DNA from 3 places in the Micromonospora fluostatini genome. Region 3 is predicted to be linked to each of the others. Evidence: predicted binding sites of a transcription regulator. Region 3 holds the regulator's gene; each other region holds the start of a gene.
The links. The regulator HrcA, encoded in region 3, represses chaperone genes, less so after heat shock. The targets are predictions, from matches to a motif close to GGTTNGCACNCTCNNNNNGAGNGTGCNAACC.

Region 1: the regulator HrcA is predicted to act here: its motif matches at 3,225-3,255, upstream of groES (co-chaperone GroES).
Region 2: the regulator HrcA is predicted to act here: its motif matches at 3,492-3,522, upstream of groL (chaperonin GroEL).

The regions. Positions count from the first base shown of each region.
Region 1 covers NZ_CP191251.1:6,794,015-6,799,249, forward strand. Annotated here, with positions in the region: gene ACQUFX_RS30425 (sugar ABC transporter substrate-binding protein) at 1-715, opposite strand, end outside; gene ybaK (Cys-tRNA(Pro) deacylase) at 1,125-1,607, opposite strand; gene ACQUFX_RS30435 (THUMP-like domain-containing protein) at 1,797-3,044, opposite strand; gene groES (co-chaperone GroES) at 3,390-3,704, shown strand; gene groL (chaperonin GroEL) at 3,775-5,235, shown strand, end outside.
Region 2 covers NZ_CP191251.1:6,477,139-6,482,373, forward strand. Annotated here, with positions in the region: gene paaN (phenylacetic acid degradation protein PaaN) at 1-615, shown strand, start outside; gene ACQUFX_RS28870 (GNAT family N-acetyltransferase) at 713-1,339, opposite strand; gene ACQUFX_RS28875 (cold-shock protein) at 1,564-1,767, shown strand; gene ACQUFX_RS28880 (hypothetical protein) at 2,638-3,444, shown strand; gene groL (chaperonin GroEL) at 3,715-5,235, shown strand, end outside.
Region 3 covers NZ_CP191251.1:58,156-63,390, forward strand. Annotated here, with positions in the region: gene ACQUFX_RS00250 (hypothetical protein) at 1-315, opposite strand, end outside; gene ACQUFX_RS00255 (enoyl-CoA hydratase-related protein) at 518-1,315, opposite strand; gene hemW (radical SAM family heme chaperone HemW) at 1,328-2,557, shown strand; gene ACQUFX_RS00265 (DUF4870 domain-containing protein) at 2,576-3,301, opposite strand; gene hrcA (heat-inducible transcriptional repressor HrcA) at 3,579-4,601, shown strand; gene dnaJ (molecular chaperone DnaJ) at 4,657-5,235, shown strand, end outside.

The sequences.
Region 1 (5,235 bases), 600 kb from region 3:
TGGCGGCGAGCACCCCGTCGATCTTGCCGTTGGTCTGGGTGAGCATCTGCTCGAAGATCGTGGCGGCCTGCGCCGGGTCCCAGTCCGGCACGGACTGCTCCGGGCCCTTGGCGTACTCGCCCGCGTCGAACTTCGGCTTGAGCACCGAGTCGTACCCGTTCTTGAACAGGGTGGCGTTGTTGTCGGTCGGCGAACCGTTGAGGTACGCGATCGTCGGCTTCTGCACGCCCTGGTCGGTCAGGCACTTGCTCAGGCCCTCGCCCTGGAGCTTGCCGACGGCCTCGTTGTCGAAGCTGACGTAGTACTGCGCGGAGCCGCCCAGGGTGAGCCGGTCGTAGTCGATGGTGGCGACGCCCTGGGACTTCGCCTTGTCGAGCACGGCCTTGCCGGTGCCGGAGTCCAGGTTCACGATCATCAGGACGGTCGCCCCGTTGGTGATCATCTGGTCGGCGATGGTCTGGAAGGCGTTCTTGTCGTTCTGCGCGTTCTGGATGTCGTACTCGACGCCTGCGGCCTTGAACGCCTCCTCCAGGAACCGGCGGTCGGCGGTCTCCCAGCGGGCGGAGGACTTGCTGTCGGGCAGGATCACGCCGATCTTCGGGGTCTGCCCGTTGTCGCCGCCGGCCCCGTTGCTGCCGGAGTCGTCACCGCAGGCGGTCAGGCTGCCGGTGGCCAGCAGGCCCACGGCGGCGAAGGTGAGGAAGCCCTTGCGCATCTGCTCGGGTCCTTTCGGGGGTGGGGGAGTTGCGGTCGGTGGTTTGTTGTGTCCGGCAACGTATTCCCGGTCACACTCCGCGCGCAAGACCATCGCGACCATAAATTTGTTGGCGGCGGTAACAATCCCGCAACGCCCCCGACACCCCGACGCCAAGCACCCCCGGAACACCTGCACATGCCCCCGGTGCCTCATCCCTACCCCGCAGCCCCACCCTCCACACCCACCCCGCCGCGCCCGGCCGCGCCGCCCCTCGCGCCCGCCGCCCCTCGCGCCCGCCCCGCCTCGTCGCGGTGATCACGGGTCGGGGGGCGTCCGTCGGCGTGTCGCACCACCCATCCCTTGATCGACACGACCCGGTCTCCGGGGCGGGGTGGAGTGGGGTGGACGGGAAGGCGCGGGCTCGGGGTCAGTGAGCGGTGGTGATGGGGGCGGGGGTGGCGGCGGTGAGGGTGACCAGGTCCTGAGGGGCCAGTTCGACCTGGAGGCCACGCCGGCCGGCGGAGACGTAGACGGTCTCGTGCGCCAGGGCCGAGGAGTCGACCACGGTGGGCAGCCGCCGACGCTGACCGAGCGGGCTGATCCCGCCCCGAACGTACCCGGTGGCCCGCTCGGCGGCGGCCCGGTCGGCCAGCGCGGCCCGCTTGCCACCCACCGCCGCCGCGAGCGCCTTCAGGTCCAGGTCGCCGCCGACCGGCACGACCGCCACCACGAGCGCGCCGTCGACCTCCGCCACCAGCGTCTTGAACAGCCGCCCCGGGGGTACGCCGAGCGCGGCGGCGACCAGTGCGCCGTAGTTCGGCAGGTCCGGCGACACCTCGTACGGGTGGGTGCGGTGGGTCACCTTCCGCGTGACCAGCAGCGCGATCGCCGGAGTACCCCGTCCCGCCATGCCCGCCACGCTATACCCGCCCCACCCGGCCGCCCCGCCTCCCCTGGCTGCGGTCACGCGCGTCGATCATGGAGTGTGCGGGGACTTTGATCTCCGTCTCCACCGCCAACTCCATGATCACCGCGACGGGGGAGGGTCGGGTGGGGGAGGGGCGGGTGGGGGAGGGAGGGGTGGGGGTGGGGTGAAGGGTTAGGTGGGGTGGCAGAGGAGGGCGGTGGGGGTGTTGGCGACCCGGGTGAGGACCAGGCTGGCCGGCTGGTCGCCAGCGAGGCGCAGGTCGCGGCGGAGCTTCTCCGGTTCCAGCGCCGACCCGCGCTTGAGGATCTCCACCCGGCCGACCCGACGCTCCCGCAGCAGCGCACGCAGCCGCTTCAGCGAGAACGGCAGGACGTCGGTGATCTCCAGGCAGCGCGCGTACGGGGTGGCGACCGCGCGGTCGGCGTAGAGGTACGCGATGGCCGGGTCGGCGAGGGTGGCGTCCAGGTCGGCGGCGAGTTCGGCGACCAGGTGGGCCCGGACCACCGCCGGGTCGGGGTCGTACAGGAAGCGACGGACCGGCCCGACCGGCGCCTCCACCGTCCCGTCGCCGGTCACCTGGTGTACCGCCGTGCCGGCCACCGGGGTGTGAGAAGGGTTCCCTTCTCTACCGTATGCGTTAACAGGGGGCCCTTCCTTACACCTCAGGAGGGTGGCGCGGCGGGGGGAGTGGGCGAGCGGACCGCACCAGAGGGCTGCCTCGACCAGGTCGCCGTCCACGCTGACCCACTCGGCCTCGGCGCCGGGCGGGATCAGCGCGTGGTCGATGCCCGGGGCGACCTTGACCACGGTCCGGGGTACCCGTTCGGCCAGCCCGGTGACGAAGTCCCAGGGTGGGGAGTAGGCGTTCGGGTCGAAGATCCGTCGACCGGTGCCGGCGCGGCGGCGGGCCGGGTCGCAGAAGACCGCGTCGACCCGGGTCACGTCGAACGCGGTGGCGTCCCCGCACTTCACGGTGAACAGGTCGGCCAGCCCGGCGGCCTCGGCGTTGGCGGCGGCCATCGTGGCGGTGACCGGGTCGGCCTCCACGCCGTACACCCGGATGCCGGCGCGGGCGGCGGCGAGCGCGTCGGCCCCGAGGCCGCAGCCGAGGTCGGCGAGGGTCGCCACCCCGGCGGCGTGTAGCCGCTGCGCCCGGCGGTCCGCGACGACCGCCCGGGTGGCCTGCTCCAGGCCGGGCCGGGTGAGGAACATCCCGGTGGCGGCGGGGCCGAACTTGCCGACGGCCCGGCGGCGCAGCTCCGCCTGGGTCAGCGCGGCGGCGGCCAGCCCGGCCGGGATCCCGGCGGCGCGCAGCGAGGCCGCCGCGCCCAGCGGGTCGCCGCCGGCCACCGCGTCCGCCGCCGCGAGCGCGGCCGACCCCTCGGGTGTACGCAACGCGGCGAGCTGTTCCAGGTCCACCCGGCCATTGTCCCGAGCCGGCCCGGGGCCCTGCTCCGGTGGGCCACCCTCGGGCAGGTGCCGTGGTCAGCGGGGTCGTGACGGGCGGCGGAGCGGAGCGCGTGAGGTGGGCGATCGGGGGACACGGGGGTGCTGCGTTGGCACTCTCCTTGACGGAGTGCTAGCCGAGGCATAACCTGCGATTAGCACTCTCACCCTGAGGGTGCCAGCTCCCGGCCTGCTGGCGTGGGTGCTGAACGCCAGGCGGACCGGCACCCGCGACGACGGTCCCGCCCGGTGGCATGTGGCAGATTGACGCTGGTCGGCTGAGCCGTCCGGCTACGAAACCCAATACCCCAGGAGGGTATGCCCGTGACTACCGCGACCAAGGTTGCGATCAAGCCGCTCGAGGACCGGATCGTGGTCCAGGCGAACGAGGCTGAGACCACCACGGCGTCGGGCATCGTGATCCCCGACACCGCCAAGGAGAAGCCGCAGGAGGGCACCGTCCTCGCTGTCGGCCCGGGCCGTATCGACGACAAGGGCAACCGGATCCCGGTTGACGTGCAGGTCGGCGACGTCGTCCTGTACTCGAAGTACGGCGGCACCGAGGTCAAGTACGCCGGCGAGGAGTACCTGGTCCTCTCCGCCCGCGACGTCCTCGCGGTCATCGAGAAGTAAGCAACCGATCAGTGTCGCTGCCCCGGTCCGGCTCGCCGGGCCGGGGCAGCGACGCTTCGAAGGGACATTCATGGCGAAGATCCTGAGCTTCTCGGACGACGCCCGGCACCTGCTGGAGCACGGTGTCAACGCCCTCGCGGACGCGGTCAAGGTCACTCTCGGCCCGCGCGGGCGCAACGTCGTCCTGGACAAGAAATTCGGTGCGCCCACGATCACCAACGATGGTGTGACCATCGCCAAGGAGATCGAGCTCACCAACCCGTACGAGAACCTCGGCGCGCAGTTGGTCAAGGAGGTGGCGACCAAGACCAACGACGTCGCCGGCGACGGGACCACCACCGCGACCGTGCTGGCGCAGGCGCTGATCCGGGAGGGTCTGCGCAACGTCACCGCCGGGTCGAACCCGATCGCGCTGAAGCGGGGCATCGACGCGGCGGCGCAGAAGGTCTCCGAGGCCCTGCTGGACCGGGCCGTCGAGGTCACCGGCAAGGAGTCGATCGCGCACGTCGCCACGATCTCCGCGCAGGACGCCACCATCGGCGAGCTGATCGCCGAGGCGATGGAGCGGGTCGGCCGCGACGGTGTGATCACCGTCGAGGAGGGCTCGGCCCTGCACACCGAGCTGGACGTGACCGAGGGTCTCCAGTTCGACAAGGGCTTCATCTCGCCCAACTTCGTCACCGACGCGGAGTCCCAGGAAGCCGTCCTGGAGGACGCGTACGTCCTGATCACCACGCAGAAGATCTCCGCGATCGAGGAGCTGCTGCCGCTGCTGGAGAAGGTCCTCTCCGACAGCAAGCCGCTGCTGATCATCGCCGAGGACGTCGAGGGTCAGGCGCTCTCCACGCTGGTGGTCAACGCCATCCGCAAGACCCTCAAGGTCTGCGCGGTGAAGGCCCCGGGCTTCGGCGACCGCCGCAAGGCGATGCTCCAGGACCTGGCGATCGCCACCGGTGCCGAGCTGATCGCCCCGGAACTGGGCTACAAGCTCGACCAGGTCGGCCTGGAGGTGCTCGGCGCCGCCCGGCGCGTCGTGGTCGACAAGGAGACCACCACCATCGTCGACGGTGGCGGGCAGGCCAGCGAGGTCGCCGACCGGGTCGCGCAGATCCGCAAGGAGATCGAGGCCACGGACTCCGACTGGGACCGGGAGAAGCTCTCCGAGCGGCTGGCCAAGCTCTCCGGCGGCGTCGCCGTCATCAAGGTGGGCGCGGCGACCGAGGTCGAGATGAAGGAGCGCAAGCACCGCATCGAGGACGCCATCGCCGCGACCAAGGCCGCGGTCGAGGAGGGTACGGTCCCCGGCGGCGGTGCCGCCCTGGCCCAGATCCTCCCGGTGCTCGACGACGACCTGGGCCTCACCGGCGACGAGAAGGTCGGCGTCTCGATCGTGCGCAAGTCGCTGGTCGAGCCGCTGCGCTGGATCGCCCAGAACGCGGGCCAGGACGGGTACGTCGTGGTGCAGAAGGTCGTCGGCCAGGAGTGGGGCAACGGCCTCGACGCCGCCACCGGCTCCTGGGTCGACCTGGCC
Region 2 (5,235 bases), 910 kb from region 3:
CCGGCCGACGGCATCGCCACCGACCAGGGGCACAAGAGCTTCGACGAAGTGGCCGCCGGCATCGCCGCAGCCGTCGGCAAGCTGACCGCCGACCCGGCCCGGGGGGTCGAGTTCACCGGCGCGATCGTCAACGACGGGGTGCTGGCCCGCCTCGCCGAGGTGACCGGCGTCGGCGAGACGGTGCTGGAGTCCCGTACCGTCGAGCACCCGGCCTTCCCCGACGCGGTGGTACGGACGCCGACCATCGTCAAACTCCCCGCCGACGCCACCGGGACGTACTCGCAGGAGTGGTTCGGGCCGATCTCGTTCGTGATCGCCACCGACTCCACCGCGCACAGCCTGGAGATCCTGAAGTCCACGGTGGGGGAGAAGGGCGCGCTGACCGCCGCCGTCTACGCCACCGACGAGGCCGTGCTGGACGCCGCCGAGGCCGCCGCGATCGAGGTCGGGGTGCACCTGTCCGCCAACCTGACCGGCGGCGTCTTCGTCAACCAGTCGGCGGCCTTCTCCGACTTCCACGGCAGCGGCGCCAACCCGGCCGCCAACGCCGCCCTCACCGACGGCGCGTACGTCGCCAACCGCTTCCGCATCGTCCAGAGCCGCCGCCCCGCCTGAGGTGTAAGGAAGGGCCCCTTGTTAACGCTTTCGGTAGAGGAAGGGGCCCTTCCTAACACCCGCGGGGGCGGGCGCGGGCGAGGCGAGGGGCACCGGGTCAGGCGGTACGGCGCAACTGCATCTCGGTCAGCGCCGGGATCGTCGGGTGGGGCACCCGTACCCCGGTGTCGGTGAAGCCCAGCCGCCGGTAGGCCCGCACCGCCCGGTCGTTGCCGACCACCACCTCCAGCATCAGCTCCGGTCGGCCGCACTCGCGCGACCAGGCCGCCACCTCCCCGATCAGGTCGGCGAGCACACCGGTGCCGCGCCAGGCCGGCGTGACGTAGACGGCGAAGACCACCGTCACGTCGGGCTCGCCCGGCAGTACCGTGCCACCGGCGTGACCGACGAGCCGTCCGCCCTCCGGGCGACAAACGAGGGCGGGCCCTCCCCGGTGGCCGAGAGGGGTGGGCTCGGCCTGGGGGGTGACCGGGGTGGACGCGGCCGGAGGGTCGGCGGGGGTGGCGATGAACTGGGCGGTACCCCAGCCGGTCGAGCAGGCCGCCACCCGGGCCGCGTACTCGTCGTGGGGGCGGGCCGCCGCATCGGCCAGCGTCTCCAGGAAGGCCAACGGTGAGTCGGCGAGCATCTCCAGGCGCAACGCCCGCATCCGGGCCGCGTCGGGTGGACGGATCCGGCGGACGGTGGCCCGGCGCGGGCCGTCAGTGGCCGGGAGGCTCTTCATGTCGGCATACATACCGTAGCGACGTGGGCCGATGCGATTCGGGTTGATGATCGACCCAATGCGCCCGTTTTGTGGTCGTGCGCCATCGTCACGCCTCGTGTACCGTGCGATTTCGGTCGCCTATTTCGACGGTCGTTATCGGCCCCGGGAAACGGTGGTCCGGACGCTCGGCCGTGTCCGGCGTCCGAGGTTGTTGAGCGCCGCGCAGAGTGAGGAAGTGCACCGTGGCACAGGGCACCGTGAAGTGGTTCAACGCCGAGAAGGGCTACGGCTTCATCGCCGTCGACGGCGGTCAGGACGTCTTCGTTCACTTCTCCGCCATCGAGATGGACGGTTACAAGGCGTTGGACGACGGCCAGCGGGTGGAGTTCGAGATCGCCCAAGGGCAGAAAGGTCCGCAGGCCGAGCGGGTACGCGTCGTCGCCTGAGTGCCGCCGTCGGCGTCGCCGGCACGCCCTCCGTCGGCGGTGGACGGGGATCCGTCACCCTGCGGGGGATGCGTGTCCGGCGCTCGCCGGGGAGGATCATGAGCCGTTCCAGCCGTTGTCGCTGAGGAGGACTCATGACCGACCGACCACCATCGGGCCCACCCGCACCCGACTCCGGTGACCCGGCCGCGCCCGGTCCGGACCCACAGCGGCAGCAGCCGGCTGCGGACCAGCCCGGCTCAGGCTCGGCGGATCTGCCTCCATCCGACGGTCCGCCCGAGGGGCCGGCCACGCCAGGCTCACCGGGCGCACCGGCTCCACCAGGAGCGGCGGAGGCCGCACCGGGTACCGCGCCGGGGGCCGGGGGTGCTGCCGCCGCACCGGGTGCCGAGAGCGGTCCGGGGGCGGCGAGCGGTCCGGAGACCGGGGGCGGTCCGAGGGGCGAGAGCGGTTCGGGGGGTACGGCCTCCTGGGGCAACCCCTACGCCGCCGGGTCCTGGGGCGGCCAGTCCGCCGCGGGCGCGTGGGGTGGGCAGCCCGGCGCGGGCGCCGGGGGCGAGCAGGCGGGCCGGGGTTCCTGGGGCGGTCAGTCCGGGACGGACCCGGCCGGTGCGGCTCAGCCGGGCTGGGGACCGGGCGGGCAGCCACCCGCCTACCCAGGCCAGCCGTATCCCGGTCAGCCCTACCCGGGCCAGCCGTATCCCGGCCAGCCCTACCCAGGCCAGCCCTACCCCGGCCAGCCCTATCCCGGTCAGCCGTATCCGGGGCAGGCGTACCCGGGGTACCCGGGGTACCCGGGGCAGGCGTACCCGGGGGCGGGCGGGGGTTGGAACCCGGCGGACCCGTTGGTCAACCCGCCCGGGGGCGGGCGTGGGCGCGTGGTGGGCGCGCTGTCTCGGGGCGCTCCGCCGGGGCTGGCAGGTGCTGGTACCCCTGATGGTGCTCACCCAGGTCCTGCCGGCGCTGCTCGTCACGGTGCTGTCGCTGGTGCTCGGCCCGTACTTCGGGTTGGAGGAGCCGCCGATCGACAGCGACCCGACCGCGTTCCCGGAGGACTTCTTCGCCGGGCTGTTCCTCTTCGTCACCACGATCTTCGCGGTCACCGTGCTCGTCGGGCTGGTCCAGGGCGTGGGCTGGGCGGGTGGTAGCTGGGTGATCGCCCGGCAGGCGGCCGGCGAGCCGGTGAGCCTCGCCGAGGCGATGCGGTACGGCCTGCGCCGGGCCCTCGGGGTCTGGGGGTGGAGCCTGCTGGTCGGCCTGCTGGTCATGATCGGGATCTGCTTCTGCATCCTGCCCGGGATCTACCTCGCCGCCGCGCTGAGCATGGCCGGGCCGGTGTACGTCTTCGAGCGCCACAACCCGATCGGCCGCTCGTTCCGGATGTTCCACGACCGGCTGGGCCTGCTTCTCAGCCGGCTGGCGCTGGTTGTGGTGATCATCATCGGGGTCGGGCTGGTGGCCGACGTGCTGGAGACGGTGGCGCTGCTGCCCTTCGGTGACGCGCCGCTGGCCGCGCCGGGTACCGCTCTGGGTGCCCTGCTGGCGGTGACCGTGCTGTCGGTGCTGAGCCTGCCCGGCTACCTCGCCCAACTGGTCGGCCTCGTCGTGACGTACGCGGAACAGCGGATCCACGAGGGCCCGGTGGACAGCGCCCGACTGGCTGCGGAACTGGGCTGACCGACGGCATCGTGCTTGCACTCGGCATGGGAGAGTGCTAAACAAGGTATTGGCACTCGCGGTACGCGAGTGCCAATGGTCGGGGCGGTGGGGTCACGATCGTGCGCCGTTGGAGACGGTGGACGGGCGTGACCGGTCGTCGCGGGCTATCCGGCCCGGCCGACGGATGTCGCTGTCACGCGGCGGCGACGTCCCAAGGTGCGTACACCAGACGGCCCATCCGGGACACACACTCGGGTGGCCCGTGAGTGTCCAGGAGGACAACGCCGTATGGCCAAGATTATCGCGTTCGACGAGGAGGCTCGCCGCGGTCTCGAGCGGGGCATGAACCAGCTCGCCGACGCCGTCAAGGTGACCCTCGGCCCCAAGGGCCGCAACGTCGTGCTCGAGAAGAAGTGGGGCGCCCCCACCATCACCAACGATGGTGTGAGCATCGCCAAGGAGATCGAGCTCGAGGACCCCTACGAGAAGATCGGCGCCGAGCTGGTCAAGGAGGTCGCGAAGAAGACCGACGACGTCGCCGGTGACGGCACGACGACGGCGACCGTCCTGGCCCAGGCCCTGGTCCGCGAGGGCCTGCGGAACGTGGCCGCTGGCGCGAACCCGATGGCCCTGAAGCGGGGCATCGAGGCCGCGGTCGCGAACGTCTCGGAGGAGCTGTCCAAGCTCGCCAAGGACGTCGAGACCAAGGAGCAGATCGCCTCCACCGCCTCCATCTCCGCCGGTGACACCAGCGTCGGCGAGATCATCGCCGAGGCGATGGACAAGGTCGGCAAGGAAGGCGTCATCACCGTCGAGGAGAGCAACACCTTCGGGCTGGAGCTGGAGCTCACCGAGGGTATGCGCTTCGACAAGGGCTACATCTCGGCCTACTTCATGACCGACCCGGAGCGTATGGAGGCCGTCTTCGACGACCCGTACATCCTGATCGCGAACAGCAAGATCTCCTCGGTCAAGGACCTGCTCCCGATCCTGGAGAAGGTCATGCAGTCGGGCAAGCCGCTGCTGATCATCGCCGAGGACCTGGAGGGCGAGGCCCTGGCCACCCTGGTGGTCAACAAGGTCCGGGGCACCTTCAAGTCGGTCGCCGTCAAGGCGCCGGGCTTCGGTGACCGCCGTAAGGCCATGCTGACCGACATCGCCATCCTCACCGGTGGCCAGGTCATCAGCGAGGAGGTCGGCCTCAAGCTGGACGCTGTCGGCCTGGAGATGCTGGGCCGTGCCCGCAAGGTCGTGGTGACCAAGGACGAGACCACCATCGTCGACGGTGCCGGCGACGCCGAGCAGATCCAGGGCCGGGTGAACCAGATCCGGGCCGAGATCGACAAGAGCGACTCCGACTACGACCGGGAGAAGCTGCAGGAGCGGCTGGCCAAGCTGGCCGGTGGCGTTGCGGTGATCAAGGTCGGCGCGGCCACCGAGGTCGAGCTGAAGGAGCGCAAGCACCGCATCGAGGACGCCGTCCGCAACGCGAAGGCCGCCGTCGAGGAGGGCATCGTCCCGGGTGGTGGCGTCGCGCTGGTGCAGGCCGGCAAGACCGCCTTCGACAAGCTGGACCTGGCCGGCGACGAGGCGACCGGCGCGCAGATCGTCAAGATCGCGCTGGACGCCCCGCTGCGGCAGATCGCCGTCAACGCCGGCCTGGAGGGCGGTGTGGTCGTCGAGCGCGTCCGTAACCTGGACGCCGGTCACGGCCTCAACGCCGCCTCCGGCGAGTACGTCGACCTGCTGGCCGCGGGCATCATCGACCCGGCCAAGGTGACCCGCTCGGCGCTGCAGAACGCCTCGTCG
Region 3 (5,235 bases):
CTGGAACAACCCCACCGAGTCCCGGTCGCCGCCGGCCAGGTTGCGCAGGCTCGACTCCTGGTACGCGGTGGCCAGGGCGACCACCACGGCCTGCTCGGGCATGCCGCGCTGGATGCCGATCGCGGCGATGGTGGCCGCGTTGGCCATCTGGTGCGAGTCGAGGCCGACCCGACCGTCCGCCTGGACCGTGCAGCCCCGGCTGGCGAAGGTGACCTGGAACTGCCCGACCTGTCGGGCGACCACCCAGATCCCGAGAACGGCGACGACCGCGAGAACGACACCGCTTGCGACGGCTGCCCGTGTGCGCACCCACACCCCCTGTTCGACGCTCCGACAAGAGTACGTCTCGGGTGGCGCTGATCAGCCCGTCCGCCCGGATCGTCACGTTCCGCCGCGTGTCCGCGACAGTCGGCGGTCGGCGACCGGCGTTCCCCCGCCCGGTCCGGTGAAACGGCCGGGCGGGGGACCACCGGTCGGCAGCCCGGCCCCGGTCGGCCCGGGCCGTGGCCGGTCCGGGCTACGCCGGGGGGTCGGCCGGGGCGGGTGCCCAGCTCGCGTCCCGCTTCTCCCGGAACGCCTGCACGCCCTCACGCCCCTCGGCGGAGAGGAAGTAGCCGGTGGACAGGGCGGCCAGCGCGGCGATCTCGTCCCGCAGGTCGGTGGCGGCCGGCCGGCGCAGCAGCTCCTTCGCCCCGGCCAGCGCCCCGGGGGCGCCCCGGACCAACGAGGCGCAGTACCGGGCCACCGTCGCGTCCAGCTCCGCCGCCGGCACGGCGGTGGTGACCAGGCCGATCCCGGCGGCCCGCCGGCCGTCGAAGGTGTCCCCGGTCAGGTACAGCTCGGCGGCGGCCCGGGGGAGCAGCCGGGGCAGCACGGTCGCCGAGATCACCGCCGGGATCACCCCGATCCGGACCTCGGTGAAGGCGAAGGTGGCCCCCTCGGCGCAGACCGCCAGGTCGGCCGCCGCGATCAGGCCCAGGCCGCCGGCCCGGGCCGGCCCGGCGACCCGGGCCAGCACCGGCTTGGGGCACTCCCGGACGGCGGCCAGCACGTCGCCGAGCATCCCGGCCGGCACGGTCCCGCTGGCGTACGCGGCGGCGGTCTCCTTCAGGTCGGCGCCGGAGCAGAAGACCGGGCCGGTGTGGTCGAGCACGACGACCCGGACGGCGTCGTCGGCGACGGCGGCGGCCAGCCCGGCCAGCAACTGGGTCATCAGCGGCGTGGAGAGGGCGTTGCGGTTGTGCGGGCTGTCCAGGGTGAGGGTGGTCACCCCACGGGACGTGGTGACCCGCACCAGGGGGTCGGGAGAGGTCATGCGGGCACACTAGTGGCTGTGCCCGGCCTCCTCCCAGAAGGTGAGACCGTCCCCGTCGACGGTTCGCTGCCCGAATCCGCCACCGCCGCCGTCGGCGCGCGGGGCTTCGGCGTCTACCTCCACGTCCCGTTCTGCGCCAGTCGCTGCGGCTACTGCGACTTCAACACGTACACCGCCGCCGAGCTGGGCGGCGGGGCCAGCCGGGAGGAGTACGCCGACACCGTCCTGGCCGAGCTGGCGCTCGCCGGGCGGGTGCTCGGCGACACCCCGCCGCCCCGGGTGTCGACCGTCTTCGTCGGCGGCGGCACCCCGACCCTGCTCCCCGCCGACGACCTGGCCCGGATCCTGGACGCGATCGACCGCACCTGGGGGCTGGCGGCCGACGCGGAGGTGACCACCGAGGCGAACCCGGAGTCGGTGACCCCGGAGTCGTTGAAGACCCTGCGCGCCGCCGGCTACACCCGCATCTCGCTGGGCATGCAGTCCGCCGCGCCCGGGGTGCTGGCGATCCTCGACCGGCGGCACAGCGCCGGCCGGGCCACCGCCGCCGCCCGGGAGGCCCGCGACGCCGGGTTCGACCACGTCAACCTGGACCTGATCTACGGCACCCCGGGGGAGCGCGCGGAGGACTTCGCCGCCAGCCTCGACGAGGTGATCGCCGCCGGGGTCGACCACGTCAGCGCGTACGCCCTGATCGTGGAGGACGGCACCCGGCTGGCCGCGCGGATGCGCCGGGGCGAGTTGCCGTACCCCTCCGACGACGTCGCGGCGGACCGTTACCTGGCCGCGGAGGCCGCCCTCGGCGCGGCCGGCTTCTCCTGGTACGAGGTCTCCAACTGGGCGCGGACGCCGGCCGCCCGGTGCCGGCACAACCTGCTCTACTGGACCGGCGGGGACTGGTGGGGCCTCGGCCCGGGGGCGCACAGCCACGTCGGTGGGGTGCGCTGGTGGAACGTCAAACACCCCACGGCGTACGCGGGCAGGCTGGCGCAGGGACGGTCCCCGGGGCAGGCCCGGGAGGTGCTCACCGCCGCCGAGGCGCACATGGAGGACGTGATGCTGCGGCTCCGGCTCGCCGAGGGGCTGCCGCTGGCGGTGCTCGACGAGCCGGGGCGGGCCGGTGCCGAGCAGGCCCTGGCCGCCGGGCTGCTCGATCCGGCCCGGTACGCCGACGGCTGGGCCGTGCTCACCCTCCGGGGCCGGCTGCTCGCCGACGCCGTGGTCCGCGACCTGCTGCCCTGAGCCCGCCCGGCGGCCGGCTCACTTCACGAAGTGGTACGTCATCGGGTAGCGGTACAGCACGCCCTCGTTGGCCTTGACACCACCGACGATGCCGAAGATCAACGGGACCAGGCCGACGAGGAACGGCACGAAGGCCAGGAGGCCGCAGGTGATGATGCCCAGCACGATGCTGGCGGCGAGCGCGATCACCCAGGTGAGCTGGAAGTTGAGCGCGGCGACCGCGTGTGCCCGCGCGGTGGGCGACTGCGGCCCCTTGACCGTCAGCGCGATCAGCGGCGCCACCCAGCCCAGCAGGCCGCCGCCGACGATCACGCCGAGCGCCCCGCCGAAGTGGGAGACGAGCGCCCAGGTCTTGTCGTCGGCGGTGGGGTACCCCGGCGGAGGCGGCCCGTACGGCCCGCCGCCGTATCCGCCGCCGCCCGGTCCCGCGCCGTACTGGCCGCCGTCCGGAGCCGCGCCGTAGCCGCCGCCGGTCGGGTACCCGACGCCCGGCGGGGGATATCCACCGGCCGGGGGATAGTTGCCGGGCGGGGGAGCGTCCGACGGGGGGTGGGCCCCGCCCGACACCGGCTGCTCCGGTGGCGGATATCCACCGGGTGGGGGGTAGCCGCCCGGGGTGGGCGTCCCGGACAGTGGGGCCGTGGGCGGTTCGTAGCCGGACGGGCCGGCGGGGGGCAGCGGCGAGGTCGGGTCCGGCGGGATGCCGGGGTCGCCCGATCCGGGTGGGCGAGGCGGTTCAGTCATGGAGGTCACGGTAGGTGCAGCCGGCAAGGCGGCACCAGAGCGACACCGGCTCGATCGGCCGGCACGATCGGCCGTCGTCACTCGCAGACATCGACGTGCGCGTGGTCCGTCACTGATCATCGCGCCGGTGGGGGCAGCCGACGTAGACTGGCACTCGCTACAGTCGAGTGCCAGGGCGCGGCCTCGACCCCGGCCGGCACGGCCGGGGCGGGTCGGTCCGGCCGTGCCGGCCCACGGGCGGGTGCGGCGTGGCCGACGTGCGACAGGAGGTGGGGAGATGGGTCTCGACGACCGCAAACTCGCCGTGCTGCGCGCGATCGTCGAGGACTACGTCGCCACCCAGGAGCCGGTCGGCAGCAAGGCGCTGGTCGAGCGGCACCAGCTCGGGGTCTCCCCGGCGACGGTCCGCAACGACATGGCGGTGCTGGAGGAGGAGGGCTACATCCGGCAGCCGCACACCAGCGCCGGCCGGGTGCCCACCGACCGGGGCTACCGCCTCTTCGTCGACCGGCTGTCCCGGGTGAAGCCGCTCAGCCCGGCCGAGCGCCGGGCCATCGAGCGGTTCCTGGTGGGGGCGGTCGACCTCGACGACGTGGTGCACCGCACGGTCCGGCTGCTGGCCCAACTCACCCGGCAGGTGGCCGTGGTGCAGTACCCCAGCCTGGCCCGGTCCTCGGTCCGCCACCTGGAGCTGGTGCCGATCTCCACCACCCGGCTGATGCTGGTCATGATCGCCGACACCGGTCGGGTCGAGCAGCGGCTGGTCGAGCTGCCCGCCCCGATCTGCGCCGACGACGTCACCGACCTGCGTCGGCTGATGAACGAGAAGCTCGTCGGTACCCGGCTGTCGGAGACCCCACCGCTGGTGCAGGCGCTGGTGGAGGAGGCCCCGGCGCAGGTGCGGCCGGCCATGACCACGCTCTCCACCGTGCTGCTGGAGACGCTTGTCGAACGGCACGAGGAGCGGATCGCGCTGGCCGGCACCGCCAACCTGACCCGGGGCGGCCTGCTCGACTTCCAGGGTTCGCTGCGGCCGATCCTGGAGGCGCTGGAGGAGGAGGTCGTGCTGCTCAAGCTGATCGGCGAGGCCGAGCCGAGCACGACCCGGGTGCTGATCGGCGACGAGAACGAGATCGACAACCTCCGGGCCGCGTCGGTGGTCAGCACCGGCTACGGCCCGGGTGCCACCATCGTGGGTGGCCTGGGTGTGCTGGGGCCGACCCGGATGGACTACCCCGGCACCATCGCCACGGTGCGAGCCGTGGCACGCTACGTGGGCGAGCTGCTGGCCCAGAACTGATCAGTCGGGCCGACGACCGGCGCAGAGCGAGACGAACATGAGGACACGGGACGCAGTGGCCAGGGACTACTATGGCATTCTCGGCGTGAGCCGGGAAGCCTCCGATGACGAGATCAAGCGCGCCTACCGCAAGCTGGCGCGGCAGTTCCATCCGGACGTGAATCCGGACCCGGAGGCCCAGGAGAAGTTCAAGGACATCAACGCCGCGTACGAGGTCCTCTCGGACGACCGGAAACGGCAGATCGTCGACCTGGGCGGGGACCCGCTGGCCCCCGGTGGCGGGGCGGCCGGTCCGGGCGGGCCGGGTGCGGGGCCGTTCGCCGGCTTCCAGGACATCATGGACGCGTTCTTCGGTGGTGCCGCCGGTGCCACCCGGGGGCCCCGTCCACGGACCCGCCCCGGGGCCGACGCGATCCTGCGGCTGGAGCTGGACCTGAACGAGACGGCGTTCGGGGTGGAGGCGCCGATCACCGTCGACACCGCCGTGCTCTGCACCACCTGTTCCGGGGCGGGCACCGCCGCCGGCACCCACCTGGCCACCTGCGAGGCGTGCCAGGGGCGGGGCGAGGTGCAGTCGGTGCAGCGCACCTTCCTCGGCCAGGTGGTCTCCGCCCGGCCCTGCACGGTCTGCCAG